2 linked regions of the Thermogemmata fonticola genome follow. The protein of the gene in region 2 interacts with the protein of the main gene of each other region in a pairwise test. Links are inferred from orthologs where the notes say so. Each region holds a gene or a part of one and is shown on either strand. Other genes may lie near its edges.

Region 1 (7,402 bases), on a different replicon or contig from region 2:
TTGAGGCTGCTCGGCGAGGGAACGGGCGCTGACATCCCGGTTGCCGTCCAGCCAGGCGACAGCATCGTCCGGTGCGAACCGGCGGATACCGACCTGTTTGATGGCCGCATCGGGCACGACGTGGAGAGGGGTGTAACGCGGATGATGGCTTTCCTTATAGGGATCATTCCGGGCGGCGTTGTAGCAACAGATCATTGCCCAGCGCGGCTGATCGCTTTTGTTTTGATCACTGCGATGCAGGAGGTTGCAATGGAAGAATAAGGCATCCCCCGGTTCCATTTCAATGTAGCGATGGGGGAATAGCTGGGGGCGCTTGAGCAACTCCTGGACGCGTTCGCGGTCCGCCCCGGCTTGCTCGCCGGTGAGAACGTGATTGATCCGTCCGCAGTGGTGAGAGTTCTCGATGACTTGCAAGCAGCCATTCTCGCGCGTACACGGGTCCACGGCGATGAAAACGCTGACCAGCCAGGGTAGCAATACGCCGTTTTGATACCAGTAACCGTAGTCCTGGTGCCACGTCCAGGCTCCCCCCACTTTCGGGTCTTTCAGGATCATCTTCGAGTGGTAATGATAGACTTCGCCGCCGAGGATTTTTTCGCAACTGCGGACCATCCGTTCGCAGCGTGCGAACATACCGTAGATGCCCTCGCCGGGATGGTTCCACAGCGAGAGACGAACAACGCCGCCTTCTCCATCTGCGCGCCCGAATGCATGTTTGTCCAGATCGTGATCCTCCTTGGCAGAGCGGCGCAGCAGATCGATCTCTTCCGCATCGAAAAAGCCGCGAGCCAGGTAGTATCCCTTGTCGTGGTAGGTGCGGATGGCTTCGTCGGAGAGGATGGCGGTCATCTCTTCAACTCCTGTACTTGCTGGGAAAAAACTCATCGCCGAGTCGCCGGATGCCTTGCGAAAAGCCTGCCGAATGGTCCCTCTATGTTGTTCAATATACTGCAATGATGCTAGTTCGGCGGATCGACCTGCGTATGATTGTAACGGATTGCAGGGTGGACGATGGAAACCAGGCTTGCGGTCCGTGCGATTCAGGGCTTTCGTTCCGCTTGGGGAAGTGAAACGATCCGCGGCAAGTGGTAGCAGACTCCATGAGTGAAGCTATTTTGGTCGTCGATGATGAAGAAAGTGTCCGGCGGACTTTCACGGAGTGGCTGGCTGAGCTGGGACCTGGAGTCACAGTTTTCAGCGCAGCGGATGCTGAGGCTGCCTTGCGGATCGCCAGCCAGCAGGTCATCGATTTGGCCATTCTGGATTGGAATCTCGGTTCGGGCAGCGACGGTTTGCAACTTCTGGAAGACCTGGTGGAGTTTCAACCGGAAATCACAGCGATTCTGGTGACAGGCTTTGCCCATCAGGCCACGCCTCTGCAAGCCTTGAGGATGGGGGTGCGGGATTATCTGGACAAAAATGTGGACTTGACGCGCGAGTCGTTTCTGGCGGCGGTGCGGCGGCAGTTAGCACGTATCCGCCCCCTGAAGCGGCAACGGGAATTGCAACGCTCCTTGGCTGCTTTCCGGGACGCCGTCGAACAAATCATCCCCTATGTCCAGGCGGCCGCTGTTCTCCAAGACCCCGTTCCCATTCCCGACGCAGCGCGGGATCTTCTCCGCTGGGCCATCCGAATCACCAAAGCGGCCGATGGGCTATTGGTGGTGTATGTCAGCCCTCCGGAGGGGGTGCCGCTCGGCGGTCGATGGATGCTGTATCAGCCCGATGGTGCGCTTCTGGAAGTCGAGGCCGTGCCGTTCCGCCAGACGTTGGTAGCCGCCGCTCTGAGCCGCCAGGAACCGATCCTGCTGTCCGAGCCGATACCGAGTGCCAGCGAGGCTCTCCAGTTGTTGCCCGTGGAACGGGAGCGCCGGACGCTGCTGATCGCACCCATGGCCATCGGCGAGGGCATCGTCGGAGCCATCGAGTTGTTCGACAAGGCCGGCGCTGAATTCAGTCCGGAAGATATGGAAGTAGCACGGGCGACAGCCGATCTAGGAGTGGACCTGTTACGGCGAAGCCTGGCGGAACGGCAGGGACAGAGGTTGCTCATCGATGCCCTAGCTGCGGCTTTGCAAGCCAGCGAACGGGTCCGCGACCTGCTGCACGAAGACAAACCGCCGCCCGAAGTGCTGGAGCACATCAAACAAGGGCTGGCGCAATCGGGAGCAGCGGAGAAAGATTCCGAGGCTGTGATCCAGTTGCTCGAAGAGGTGCGAACTCTCTCCCGCCAGCACGGCGTGCGGGCCGTGGAATACTGCACACGCATGATCCGGGACCTCCGGCAGCTACTCGACGTGAGTTGGACTCACTCTTGATGCTCGCCAGAGGATGAGAACCTGTCCGTCACGGCCCGTAGGGGCAGAGGGAGAGTCACCAGCCACGGCATTCTTTCTGCTTCCGCAATGACTCCGCTTGCTTATGGAATCCCTGAACCTGATTGAGTCTGTGCTTCTCCAACTGACTCCGGAACGACTGCTTCAGGACAGCCGGGCCACGGGGGAGGGAATCCGGGTGGCCGTGGTCGATTCGGGAATCGAGTGGTCTGTGCTTGCGGAACGCGCCCGCCAGCGGGGCAGGGAGCCTCCACACGTGGAAGGGGCCATCTTCCGCCCTCATGGCCCGCCATTACCCTACCAGGGGCGGCAATCCAGTCCACATGGGACCACAGTGGCGGACATCATTGTGACACTGGCTCCGCGGGTTCAACTCTTCTCGGCGGACGTTTTCGCGGTGGGGTCAGGGACCACTATTGAGACAGTTCTGGCGGCACTCCGGCACGCTTTGGATGTGTGGCAGGTGAAAATCATCAATTTGTCCCTGGGAATCGTGGAACAGCGCCTGCAACCCCCCGCGCGGCGCTGGCAATTGCTCCAGATGGTCGAGGAAGCCTATTATCGGGATGTTTTGGTGGTCGCGGCGGCCCATAATGACCATCCTTTCACGCGCAGCTACCCCGCGGCGTTTGCCCCCCCCTTGTTGTCCGTCGATAAGGCCCTTTTCCCGGATCCGCTCCAATTCGCCTATTGCTTGCGGGATCAGGTGGAGTTTCAAGCCCACGGGCGCGGCTATCTCGGTCCCTTTGCCACAGAACCAGCGACGAGTTGGGCTGCCGCTCATCTCACGGGCATCGCCGCCCGACTTCTTTCCCTCAAGCCGGACTTGAAGCCTTTCGAGGTGAAAGCCCTTTTGTATTGGTTGAGTCGACCGCGGCCGTCATCCCAACCCGGCTCGGCGTCTTCCTTCGCTCCGGAACCGACGCCGTCCGAACACGCTCCAGCGGGCGAACCGGCCAGAGCAAACCGTCCTGAGGAACGGTCATAAGCCGTCTCCGCTGTAACTGATATCCGCGATGTAATTCTCGTAGCGGTTGTAGGGCTTGAGATAGGTGAGGGTGATTTCTCCGGTGGGGCCGTTGCGCTGCTTGGCGACGATGACCTCCAAGATATTGTCCTCCTGCGAGCCTTCGTAACGTCCGGGGCGGTGGAGGATCAACACGGTGTCGGCGTCCTGCTCGATGCTGCCGGATTCGCGCAGATCGGCCAGGCGCGGTTTATGGTCTTGCCGTTCTTCAGAGGCGCGGTTGACCTGCGCCAGGGCGACGACGGGAATGCCCAGCTCTCGCGCTAGGAACTTCAGGCGCCGGCTGATCTGCGCCACCTGTTCCTGCCGGGGATCACGGCGATTCTCTGGCTCGATCAGTTGCAAGTAATCGATGACCACCAGGCGTAAACCGCCTTCCTTCTCGTGTTTTTTCATCAGCCGTCGAGCCAGAGCGGCGATCTGCATCATGCTGCGGGAGGGGGTGTCGTCCAGATACAATTTGGCCCGGCGTAGCACATCGCCCGCGTCCATCAACTTTTGAATATCCTCGGCGTGGAGTGTGCCTTTGCGAACCTTGTGGCTATCGACGCGTGCTTGGCAGCACAGGAGGCGTTCCGCCAGTTCGATTCGGGTCATCTCCAAACTGACAAAGAGTACCGGCGGACCCGCTTCACCCCCATGAGTGGCGGCATCGTAATTGGTGATGACATTGCGGACGATGTTGAGAGCAAAGGCGGTTTTTCCGACCGACGGACGGGCAGCGATGACAATCAACTCGGAGTTCTGCAATCCTGCCAGGAGGTTGTCGAGGTCCACATAACCGGTGGGCAGGCCGCTCACCGCCAATTGACTGCTGTCCCGTCCTGTCCGGGCATCGATGCGGGCGAAGGCTTCATGGATGGCTTCCGAAAGGGTCTTGGTTTCGCCAATCAAGCCCGCCCTGGCGATGTCCATGATGCGGCGTTCCGCCTGGGCGACCAACTCATCTGCCGATTGTGTGCGTTCGTAGGCTTCCCGGAGGATTTCCGTGCCCGCGTGGATGAGGCTGCGCACCATGGCGGCATCCCGCACGATGCGGGCATGGTATTCCGCATTCGCCCCTGTAGGAACCGCCTCCCACAATTCGGTCAGATAAAGGGCGCCTCCCACATCTTCCAGTTGTTTGTTCCGCTTCAGCCGCTCATGGAGCATGACCAGATCGATGGGAAGGTTCTCGTTGGCCAGCTCCAGGATGGCAGCGTAGATCTTCTGGTGCGCATCGAGATAGAAATTGTCAGGACGTAACAACTGTTGCACGGTCGGCAATTCGTCAGGGTCGCGGAGAATGCCTCCCAGGACCCCTTTTTCCGCTTCAAGGTTATGGGGTAAAGCACGCTCATTCAGTCCGTCGGACATCTTACTCTGCCTTCCGGCGACATCAACAACTCAAACTCTGGGGCAGGACAGGGCGGTCCGGGCGGCGAATCCCGCTCGTTGCCGCGGACCTTACACCCTAACCTGTCCTGCTCCGCGGGTGCCTAACATATCCTGATTGTGCTAGACGGGGAAGGGCGATTGCAAGGTTGGTGGTGTAGTCCATCCGGCGTCGCTGAGGCCGGGGCCTGGCCATCGAGTGATCACACGAGCGCTACCGTCAGATCAAAAGACAGTTGTGCTATCGCTGCTGTAGAATAAACACAAGGGGGACGAAGCCTTCATTCCATCATGTCCAGGTTCGTCTTGCCAGCGGGGGGGGTATCCAGGACTTCCGGGGGGTGCAATCATGGCGGCATTTGAGTTGAAGCGGGTGATTTCCGGGGGGCAGACGGGTGCGGATTTGGGAGGTTTGAAGGCCGCTAAAGCCTGTGGCATACCTACGGGCGGCTGGATGCCGAAAGGTTTTCTGACCGAGGATGGCCCGAAGCCCGAATACGAGCGGCTCTACGGCATGCTGGCTTTACCCACAAGCGAATACACCAAGCGAACACGTCGGAATGTGGAATTTGCTCGGGGCACGCTCTGTATCGCCAGTCGCTGGAATGCGGATGGTGTGGCTGCCACTCTCCGCTATGCCGAAGAACTCCAGCGGCCCTTATTGAAAATCCCGTATCCGAAATCCCCGCGTTCCAAAGTGAAAGTGACGCCGGAAGAGGTGTTCCAATGGCTGGTCCAAAATAACATTTTTGTGTTGAACGTGGCGGGGAATCGCGAAAGTAACGCCGAGGGGATCGAGGAATTCACCTACCGCTTTTTGGTGCAGGTTTTTCAACTGGTCAAAAACCAGTCAGCCGGGGGAGTCAGCGCGCCGCCCATCGTGTCTTCCGGAATATAGTCCTTGGGCCTGGTCTTTTTTTTTCCGACCCTGGTGGGGGAATGTGCTGGCCCACGCCGCTGGGAAGGCTTGTGTTGGCTGTTGTTCCCGGTTCGTCCTGACGGCTTTTCAACGCCGGGTCGCGGCGATAACGGCGACCTGAATCTTGGCTTCGATGGAATAGCCCAGGTGCACCGGCACTTCGACGATGGTGTTGGCCTCCTTGATGTGCTGCTCCATGCGGATCATTTCCGGTTCGACAAGCAGATTCTTCCCCTTGAGGTATTTGCTGATTTCGACCGGACCGATCGACCCATAGAGATGGCCTTCTTCGTTGGCGTTGGCTTCGATGGTGATAACGGGCAGGCGGGAGAGTTGCTCGGCCAACACCTTGAGGTCCGCGATTTTCGCTTCGCGTGCTTTCTGGACCTGAATCTTGTACTGTTCCAAGCGGCGGAGGTTTTCCTCGGTGGGGGGTACCGCCAATCCGTAGGGATACAGGTAATTGCGGGCATAGCCGGGACGAACCCGCACGACCTCTCCTTGCCGTCCGAGATGAGGAACATCCTGGACTAGCACGACGAAGACGTTGCCATGCGGGTCCTTTTTCACCTGTTGCCGCTTTTTGATTTTCTTTTTGGGCTGGCGTTGGGTGGAAGCGGTTGTCGCGGCTTGACCGGCTGCCTTGGCTGAGCTTTTCTTGGCCATGGAAATTACTCCTTAGGAATCCGCCGCGGATGCGATGCCGGGCGGACTCTTTTCCATTGGGTGAGCTATGTCCCCTCGCGCATACAGTACCGGGATTTGTCATCTTAGGGATCAATCCGGCCACTGTCCGCAGGGGGGCGTAATTCCTCCCGGCAGGTCCTGCTCGTGGCCTTGGCTTAAGCCAGCGGCCACGCTTCAGGGGCGGATGATCTGCGTATCAGAATCTGCGGATCAGAAAGGAATGGGGTCCTCATCCTCTTGGCCGGTGGAGGGGGTATCCGGGGTATAGGAGTCCGGCAATTCCTCATCGTGGGGAGCAGAGGCGGTCACGCGGGAATTGGAACGGTTGGCCGGGGCGGGAGGCGGGCCATCGGGATTGCGGCTGCCCAGGAATTCGATGCTTTCCACCACGACTTTGTGTTTGGAGCGTTTGCCGCCGCCGTTTTTGTCTTCCCATTGGTCGAGTTGCAACCGCCCCTCAATGTAGAGCGGGTCTCCCTTGCGCGCATATTGGTAGATCAGTTCGGGCAGATTGCGGCGTGTGTCCGGCCGGCTGTAGGCTTCACAATCGATGTAGAGGGGGTTGGGATCGTTTTCCCATTGCCCGGTTTGGGGATTTTTGCGGCTGCGCCCGACGGCAAAGCGGAACTTGATGACCGTGTTGCCGCTGGGAAGGGTGCGTGGAGCTTCCGGATTGTCGGTCAGCCGGCCAATCAACATCACTTTGTTCAACGTCGCCATGGTGCGACCTCCTCTCGGATGGGTCTCGCTAGGGGATACGGTTCAGACTCTGGGAAACGGTTGAGACGCCATCCTCTTACCAACTATCCCACACCCACCTGTCCATCGCAAGGTCCGTAGGTGGAAAAAAATCAGCCGAGGGGTTTAGAACATCGGATACCCCGTAGGTGCGGGCGTCGGAGAAATTGACTGCCAGCACAATCCTACTATTCCGGGAAGGGCGGGAAGATGGAACAACTCCAAGGATCAGGCAGGAAGAAGCGAGCCTGTTGCCTTACCTCGCGCGGAAAAAATGGCATCAATCCTATCTTACCGGAGAAACAGGTAGGCAATTCCTTG
Region 2 (7,502 bases):
CGGCATTCCCCGGCGCACAGAACAACCGTCCCAAGTGTGGAGATTGTTTCAATTTCCACGCCAACGCATGCTCGCGACCGCCTTTCCCGATCACCAGCACGTTCCAGCGGGGCGCAGATGTTCCCTCAGCGGCACCTTCCGGTTTCGTCAGGGATGCACCCTGGGCACGGCCACTCCTATCGTCCATATCGTCTTGGCTCCTGTTCCCGCAACACTTTAGGGCATTCACCGCCGGGTATCTGCAAGAAACTCGGTTTCTGTACGGCGACAAGGCGGTCACCCGGTCAGCCCAGCGGCACACCAGACATCTTATGCCCTGGCTTGCCCTTCGGGGGTGTGTCCGAGGCCACCGCCTGTCTCTTCTTTTCCTGCGCCTGGATCTTATCCAGATGACTGGTGATGAGTTGACCCAATTGGGGGGTGAGATGAGCGGCCAAGGATGGGGAGGGCAGGTCGGGCCCCTCGTCGCACCGTGGGGGATGGAGGAAGGAAGCCGGGTTACCGCCTCGTAACGGGGCTCAAAGCCTCCCGGCGCACAGCCTCGCGGAGTAAATGTTGAATGGTTTGCCACGCTTGCTCGACCTCTCGTTGCGGTCGTTCCGTGATATGAGCGATATCCTCTAACTCAAAACCGGCGATATAATAAAGATCAAAAACTTCACGGACTAAGGCGTCAGTATGAGCTAGAATATGATCGAAATGAGAAATCAATGTAGAATTTGGCGGAGAGATAGTTTCTCCTGAGTGAGCAGGCGACGGAACGGGTGTATCGGCATGCAGTTTCTGTAAAGCAATGTGGAAGCTTCTAGCCTTGTCACTGAGTTGGGCAAGGCGGCGGCTGAGAGGCGCGGAACGTTGATTCTGGACGGCTTCGAGATAATCAGCGACCTTGTGGTCGGAGATGCCGCTGGACGAGAGCTGTCGCTGGACGAAGTGGTGCAATTCTGCTGCATATTGGGCATAGTGGCGGGCTGTGGCTTCGGCCACTGTGGCCGGTCCTTGATCTGCCGCTTGAGGCGTAGTGGCGAACCGCAGCTTGGCTCGGCGGGCCTTGCGCTTCCAAAGCGGCTCCCCGCGCAAGCGCGCTTTCAGCGCTTCCAACTGACGGACCAAAGCCTTAGTCGCCTCTCCCACAGCCACCTCCACCTGGGCGTGCCGTTTCTCGCTTTTCAACAGATGCTCCGGAAGACTCAATACCATCTTCACCTCATATTTTTCCGTTTTGGGAATCTTCTCGATATGAATGTATAGGTGCACAGCTTCAGGATCAAAAGATTGCAAATGCTTTTCCAAAGTGCCAATCCGCTTCCGTACTCGTGGGATGAAATCCTCGGCGACTTCCATCCCCTTGCAGACCAGTTTCCAGGGGAATTCCGTCAGTCCTTCCTGGCTGTCCGGAGTTGTTTGAGTCGGGACCGGGTAAGCTGTGAGATTCGATTCGCTGCTCATAACGTACCTCTAGGGGTTAAGTTTTTGCTGGGATGCAGTCGCTATTCCGCACTCCGTTGAACAGCTTGCGCGCTATCTTCTGTTGGTCATGAGCTTAGAGGTAGCAGGGCCGGCATAAGATTCGAGGGGATCCGAACACGCTCTCAGCATGCTGCTGGGTTAGAATTGCTCTAGTCCGCAGGCTAGGATCGTTTATAATGCATTGAGGAATTAGTTTCGCCTATGTCGTCCAGTTCGTGAGGTCGAAGATGGCAGACGACGGATGGAGCTGCGGATGGAGGCGATGGCCGCGGCTGCTGCGGGTGTTACTTGCTGTCTGGCTGGCGGGGGCCGCCGGTTGCACTGGCCGTTTTTCCCCCCATTCCGCGCAGGAGCAGTCCAAGGTGCGGGTGGTGTGTACGACAACCATCGTCGCGGACTTGGTCCAGCAAGTGGGGGGGGAACGGGTCCACGTCGAAACCCTGATGGGGCCAGGGGTGGATCCACACAAGTATATTGCCGGCATCGGCGACATCCGCAAGCTCCAAAGCGCCCAGGCGGTGTTCATTAATGGTTTGCATCTGGAGGGGAAAATGGCGGACTTATTGGAGCGCAACCGCCGGCAATGGCGGGTCCATGCGGTTACGGACCCTTTGCCGCGCGAACAGCTCCTCCCCGCCGAGGAAGATGCGACGGTTTATGATCCCCATGTTTGGTTCGATGTGCTGCTTTGGGCGCAGACTGTCGAGGGAGTACGGCAGGTCTTGAGCGATTTGGACCCCCAAGGCGAGGCATACTATGCGCAACGGGCCGCCGCGTATCGAGAGCAACTCCAGCAACTGGACCGCGAAATCCGGCAAGAGTTGGCGCGCGTCCCTCCTGAGCGTCGCGTCCTGATCACAGCTCACGATGCCTTTCGCTACTTCGGCCGAGCCTACGGCTGGGAGGTCATCGGATTGCAAGGTGTCAGCACGGCCAGCGAACTGGGGACCCAGCAGCGGGAGCGACTGGCTCGCCTGATCGTCGAACGGGCCATCCCTGCCGTCTTCACGGAAACCTCCGTGCCGCCTGAAGGATTGCAGGCTGTCTTAGACGATGTGCGGCGAAAGCAAGGACCGCTTGTCCGCCTCATCAGCGATCAGGATGCCCTGTATTCCGATGCCCTGGGACCGGCGGACTCTCCAGCGGGCACTTACACGGGCATGATCCGCCACAACGTCCGTGTTCTGGTCCGTGCTCTTGGCTCTAGTTGATGTCGTTTTGTCAGGAAGGCTCGGCCAGATATTCCGCCCCTGACGCTCGCGTTTTGCGGTGGATCGGGCCGGTTCCGAGATGTGATAGGGACATGACACCAACGTCTCCCACCCCTCCGTCCTCTGAGCCAGCCAAGGCGGTCGCGCCGCGGCCTCCAGATGCGTCCGGCCCATGTGCGGCCGATTCTGCCATCGACATTCACGACCTGACCGTGGCCTACGGCGAACGCCCCGTGTTGTGGGACATCGACTTGGCGGTGCCGCGAGGCGTTCTGGCGGCGGTGATCGGTCCTAACGGTGCCGGCAAAACTACCCTGATCAAAGCCATATTGGGACTGGTACGTCCGCTCACAGGGGAAATTTGTGTTCTGGGTGAACCGTATTCTCCCCGTCGGGGTTGTGTGGCTTACGTTCCCCAGCGTAGCAGTGTCGATTGGGATTTTCCCACAACGGCCTTAGATGTGGTTCTGATGGGTACCTATGCCCGGTTGGGCTGGTTCCGCCGCCCAGGACGGCGCGAACGTCAGCAAGCCCTGGAAGCCTTGGAACGGGTCGGGATGCAAGACCTGGCTTATCGGCAGATCGGGCAGCTCTCCGGCGGCCAACAACAACGGATTTTTCTAGCTCGTGCCCTTGTGCAAAACGCCCCGCTCATCCTCCTCGACGAACCGTTCCAAGGCGTGGATGCTGTCACCGAACAGACCATTGTGACACTACTCCGTCAGTTGCGCGATCAAGGACATACCCTGTTGGTAGTGCATCACGACTTACAAACGGCGGCCCAGTACTTCGATTGGGTCATTCTCCTGAACGTCCGTCTCATTGCCAGCGGTCCGACAGCTTCCACCTTCACCCTGGAAAACCTCCAGCGGACTTACGGTACCACCGTTCGCTGACAAAGCTGGACCCACCTGAATGGCGCAGCAACTCGCGGCTATTGGTCCCAAGCGGGAGTCCTTACGCAATGGATTCCGCTGGCCAAGTCGGAGCCGGATCAGGAAGTAGCGGTACCGGTAGGGGGTTCAGAGTGACAGGCGGCGTTCGATCAGTGGTGCAGTTGGCGTTCGATCCGTTCGATAAGGTCCCGGACATTCCAGACCTGGCTGCCAACAGACAAGGAGGCATCGCGCTCTAGCCATTGGCGGACCTTCTTTTCGGCGGCCACGGCGGTGCTATGGGTTTTGGCCCCGAAGTGCCGGGCAATTTCGCCGTAGGTCGCCGAGGTGTGTTTGCGGCAAAGATAGACGGCAATCATGCGAGGATGAGTGACGGCCCAGGCGCGAGACTTGGATTGTAAAGTTCCCGAAGAGAGCCGCAAGACGGTGCACACGGCTGCATCCACCTCGGCAAGGGTAACAACCCGGACCGCATGCCGGATCAATTCTCCCAGGGCTTCACGTGCTAGGATCAGGTCCACAGGCCGGCCAGTTACCTTGGCATAATGGCGTAAACTGTGCACAGCCCCTTCCAACTCGCGCACGTTGCCCCGCAGGCAGTTGGCCAGGGTTCGCAGGACCAAGTCGGGGATGGGTGGAGAAGCGCCAGCCGCCTTGTGCCGCAAGATAGCCAATCGGGTTTCAGCATCAGGCGGTAACAATCCCCAGACTGCGCCTCCTAAGAGCCGGTCCACCAGTTCCGGCATCAATTCGTCCGCCAAGCGGGGATGGCAATCGAGTGTCACGACGACGGGCCGTCCTTCGGAGACCAGACTGTCCAAGGTATGCAGGAACTCGATCTGTGTAGCCTTACGGCTGGCCAGGAAATGTAAGTCATCGAAGAGCAGGGCGGTCGCTTCGCGGAATTGCCGCCGGAAGGCTGACATTCGTCCTTGATGCGTAGCGCTCACAAAACGTGTGGTGAATTCCTCGGCGGTGACGTAGCAAGGACGTTGCTGGGAGTCTCGCTTCAAACCGGCATAGATGCCTTCTAGCAGATGGGTCTTTCCGACTCCCACCGGTCCGTGAAACACGAGGGGAGTCACAGCTTCATCGGGAGCCTCTACGACGCTCATCGCTGCGGCGTGGGCGACCCGATTGCATGCCCCCACGACAAAATCTTCCAGCCGCTTCCACCGCCGTGGACCGCGGACTACGGTTTCGCCACTGTCCACGCTCCTGCGGCTTCCGCTGCGGCGGGGTGAAGTTACTGCCACCGGCTCGCCGAACAGATTCATTTCTCCCAAATCGCCACGAGTCATGGAGGATGCCGCGGCATTCTCCCGAATCCCGGAACGAATGCATTCATCTCCTTCAAGACCGTTACGTTCTCGATGAGTCGGGATGTTGCGAGGCGTGTGACCGTTCCGGTTGGCCCTGGGTTCCCCGTTGGCCGGTTGGCAATTATGGTGAGAACGGGTGTGTGATCCGCAGAGCATTGGTGGCGGTAGTGGGATAGATACGTCCTCTCTTTGCCATGTGTTTTGGGTCTCAGTGCGGGAAGGAGGTACCGGCTTTGCCTTGCTTGGGGAATGCTCCGTCGTCGTGGCTAGCTTTTCGGATGGGGTGGGGACGGACCCAGAGCTGGCCGCCGCTCCGCCTCCTTCCTCCTCCTGGACGGCAGCAGGGTCGATGGTCCACTGAAGGGGTACAAGGACACCGCACACTTCTTTTACCGCTTCGCGCACAGCCAGACCAAAAGTGTGCTCCAACCAGTCACGTACCTGCAAGTTCCGTGTGGCGACGACAATCGCCCCCTGATCCCGCCGGAAGCGGGCCTGCCCTCGGAACCACAAGCCAAAGCGTGCGGGACCGATCCGTTGGATGAGTGCCTGAACTACGGCGGCCTCCACGTTTGCGGGGCACACGGTATGCTCAGCCTGAACTTCAACGGCTGCTGCTGTTCCTGCACGCCGGGATGCTATCACCTGGGAGTGGGACGGTTTCCGTGCCGGCACAGCAAATCTCCCTCGCGAGTGGTCCCCCTCCTGACGGACCTGCCTCGACCTGGCTCGACCATCTCTTCCTGCTCTTTGTTCCTTCTGAAACATCACAACTATTGCCTGAGCTGGGGGAGAAACAACGGCTCTTGGACCAGCTGCGGCCTTTTGCCCCACCACCGCGCAGGCGCATTCCCTACTTCCTGGCGCCGCCAGCAAGGTCATTCCTTCCGCGCCAGAGATTACAACCCCGCCTGCATTGGCGCTGCCGTTAGGTCCGTCACGGGAGGAAAGCATCCCATCGCCAAATGGAGTGGAGTGGCGAGTCGTGGATAGAGAACCGGGTCGATGGCAAGGCCAAGGGGGGATTCATCGCAGGCGGAGTCTCTTGTCAAGGCAAGCCCAGGAACAGCTCAAGTAACTTCGGGGATATGGAGAAAAGGGTGGCGGCTGTTGGAGGCGATCCCTGGAAAGGCTCAACCGGTGATGAGGCGGCCTATGACGAAAAGGATACCCGCCAGACCCATGGTTGCTGGGAGAGTGAATGCCCACGCCGTGAGAATTTTGATCAAAGTTTGGTGTTGTACACCGGAGCGATTGGCCACCATAGTTCCAGCCACTCCGCTGCTGAGAACGTGGGTTGTGCTGACGGGCAGGCCAGTAACTGCTGCAAGCAGAATGGTAGCAGCCGCGACGGATTCAGCCGCAGCCCCTTGCGCATAGGCCAGATGCTGCTTCCCGATCTTCTCCGCGACGGTAATCACAATCCGGCGGTAGCCAATGCAGGTTCCAATGCCCAAAGCTAAAGCCGTGCCCATGACCACCCACACTGGGACATACTCCACCGCGGGGAGCAACTTTTGCTTGCGGAGTTGTTCCAGTTCCTGACGCAGCTCCGGTGATACGTTGGGGTCGGCTACTAGAGTTTTAAGATGGCGGCTGATTGTCAAAATGGACTGCCGGACTTCCCAGCGCACCTCACGATCCAAGGGTAGTTCATCAAAGGATGTTTTCTCCGCCAACTCACGCTCCAACAAATCGATGGCTTGACGCACGGGACCAGGTAGTTCGTGACCTTGATCTGAAAGCTTGTCCCGCAAGTACTGGGCCGCCTCACGGACCTGCGGCGCTCGCTGCGGCTCGGTTACAGTCAGGGCGTAATGCAGCGGCAAAAAGCCGATCAGGACCAAGAGTAATAATCCCATCCCTTTCTGGCCGTCGTTGGAACCGTGGGCGAAACTGACCCCTCCACACGTCCCGATCAGCAAGGTCCGAATCCATCCCGGAGGACGATCATGATCCGGCGGCGGCTGATACAACCGTGGAGAGCGGACCGTCGCTTTCAGCAGCAGCAGTAATAACCCCGCTAACAGAAAACCCAATAAAGGGGAGATCAACAGGGCCAGGCCGACTTTCAAACACTCTTGCCAATTGACCCCCGCTAATCCTTGGCCAACCCACAGACTGTTGGCCATTCCCACGCCGAGAATCGAACCAATCAAAGTGTGAGAGCTGGACACCGGTAGACCAATATACCATGTTCCCAGATTCCACATCACCCCCGCCAGGAGCAAGGACAGCACCATCACCAAGGCTGCCCCAGAACGTGCATCGACCAGCAAATCCACAGGCAACAAATTGACAATACTGAAGGCGACTGCTGTTCCCCCCAAGAGCACACCGAGAAAGTTCAAAAAGCCGGAATAGATGACGGCCGCCAGCGGAGGTAAGCTGCGCGAATAGATCACCGTGGTCACCGCATTGGCTGTATCGTGAAACCCGTTGATGAACTCGAAAGCAAAGGCCGTCGCCAATGCCACAAATAACAAGAGCAGGGGACCAACAGGAAGACTGCTGATGGCTTCGAGGAAACTCATGGCATGTAAGATAGAGTTATCAGAATTATTACCGGGAATCCTAAACTCTTCTGACAAAACCCTGACCCG

The links. The genes of interacting proteins can lie anywhere in the genome.
Region 1: the proteins of H0921_RS14040 (region 2) and dnaB interact in binary tests that used the Escherichia coli proteins (3 or more experiments, as listed by UniProt). The link is inferred for Thermogemmata fonticola from one-to-one orthologs.

Annotation. Positions count from the first base shown.
Region 1 is NZ_JACEFB010000005.1:104,600-112,001, reverse strand. What follows is about bases 2,520-5,468. They hold dnaB (replicative DNA helicase), read right to left. Parts: upstream 4,720-5,468; coding sequence 3,319-4,719; downstream 2,520-3,318. Other genes in these bases: H0921_RS08990 (putative molybdenum carrier protein), read left to right, coding at 5,087-5,468; H0921_RS09000 (S8 family serine peptidase), read left to right, coding at 2,520-3,324. Also shown: H0921_RS09010 (phytanoyl-CoA dioxygenase family protein), read right to left, coding at 1-849; H0921_RS09005 (response regulator), read left to right, coding at 1,101-2,318; more of H0921_RS09000, read left to right, coding at 2,422-2,519; more of H0921_RS08990, read left to right, coding at 5,469-5,635; rplI (50S ribosomal protein L9), read right to left, coding at 5,744-6,322; H0921_RS08980 (single-stranded DNA-binding protein), read right to left, coding at 6,554-7,063. UniProt on the Escherichia coli protein: The main replicative DNA helicase, it participates in initiation and elongation during chromosome replication. Travels ahead of the DNA replisome, separating dsDNA into templates for DNA synthesis.
Region 2 is NZ_JACEFB010000012.1:80,123-87,624, forward strand. The notes cover bases 2,803-5,718. They hold H0921_RS14040 (chromosomal replication initiator protein DnaA), read right to left. Parts: upstream 4,879-5,718; coding sequence 3,727-4,878; downstream 2,803-3,726. Other genes in these bases: H0921_RS14035 (metal ABC transporter ATP-binding protein), read left to right, coding at 2,803-3,577. Also shown: purD (phosphoribosylamine--glycine ligase), read right to left, coding at 1-187; H0921_RS14025 (HPF/RaiA family ribosome-associated protein), read right to left, coding at 499-1,449; H0921_RS14030 (metal ABC transporter solute-binding protein, Zn/Mn family), read left to right, coding at 1,698-2,681; more of H0921_RS14035, read left to right, coding at 2,774-2,802; H0921_RS14045 (inorganic phosphate transporter), read right to left, coding at 6,033-7,433. UniProt on the Escherichia coli protein: Plays an essential in the initiation and regulation of chromosomal replication. Binds in an ATP-dependent fashion to the origin of replication (oriC) to initiate formation of the DNA replication initiation complex once per cell cycle.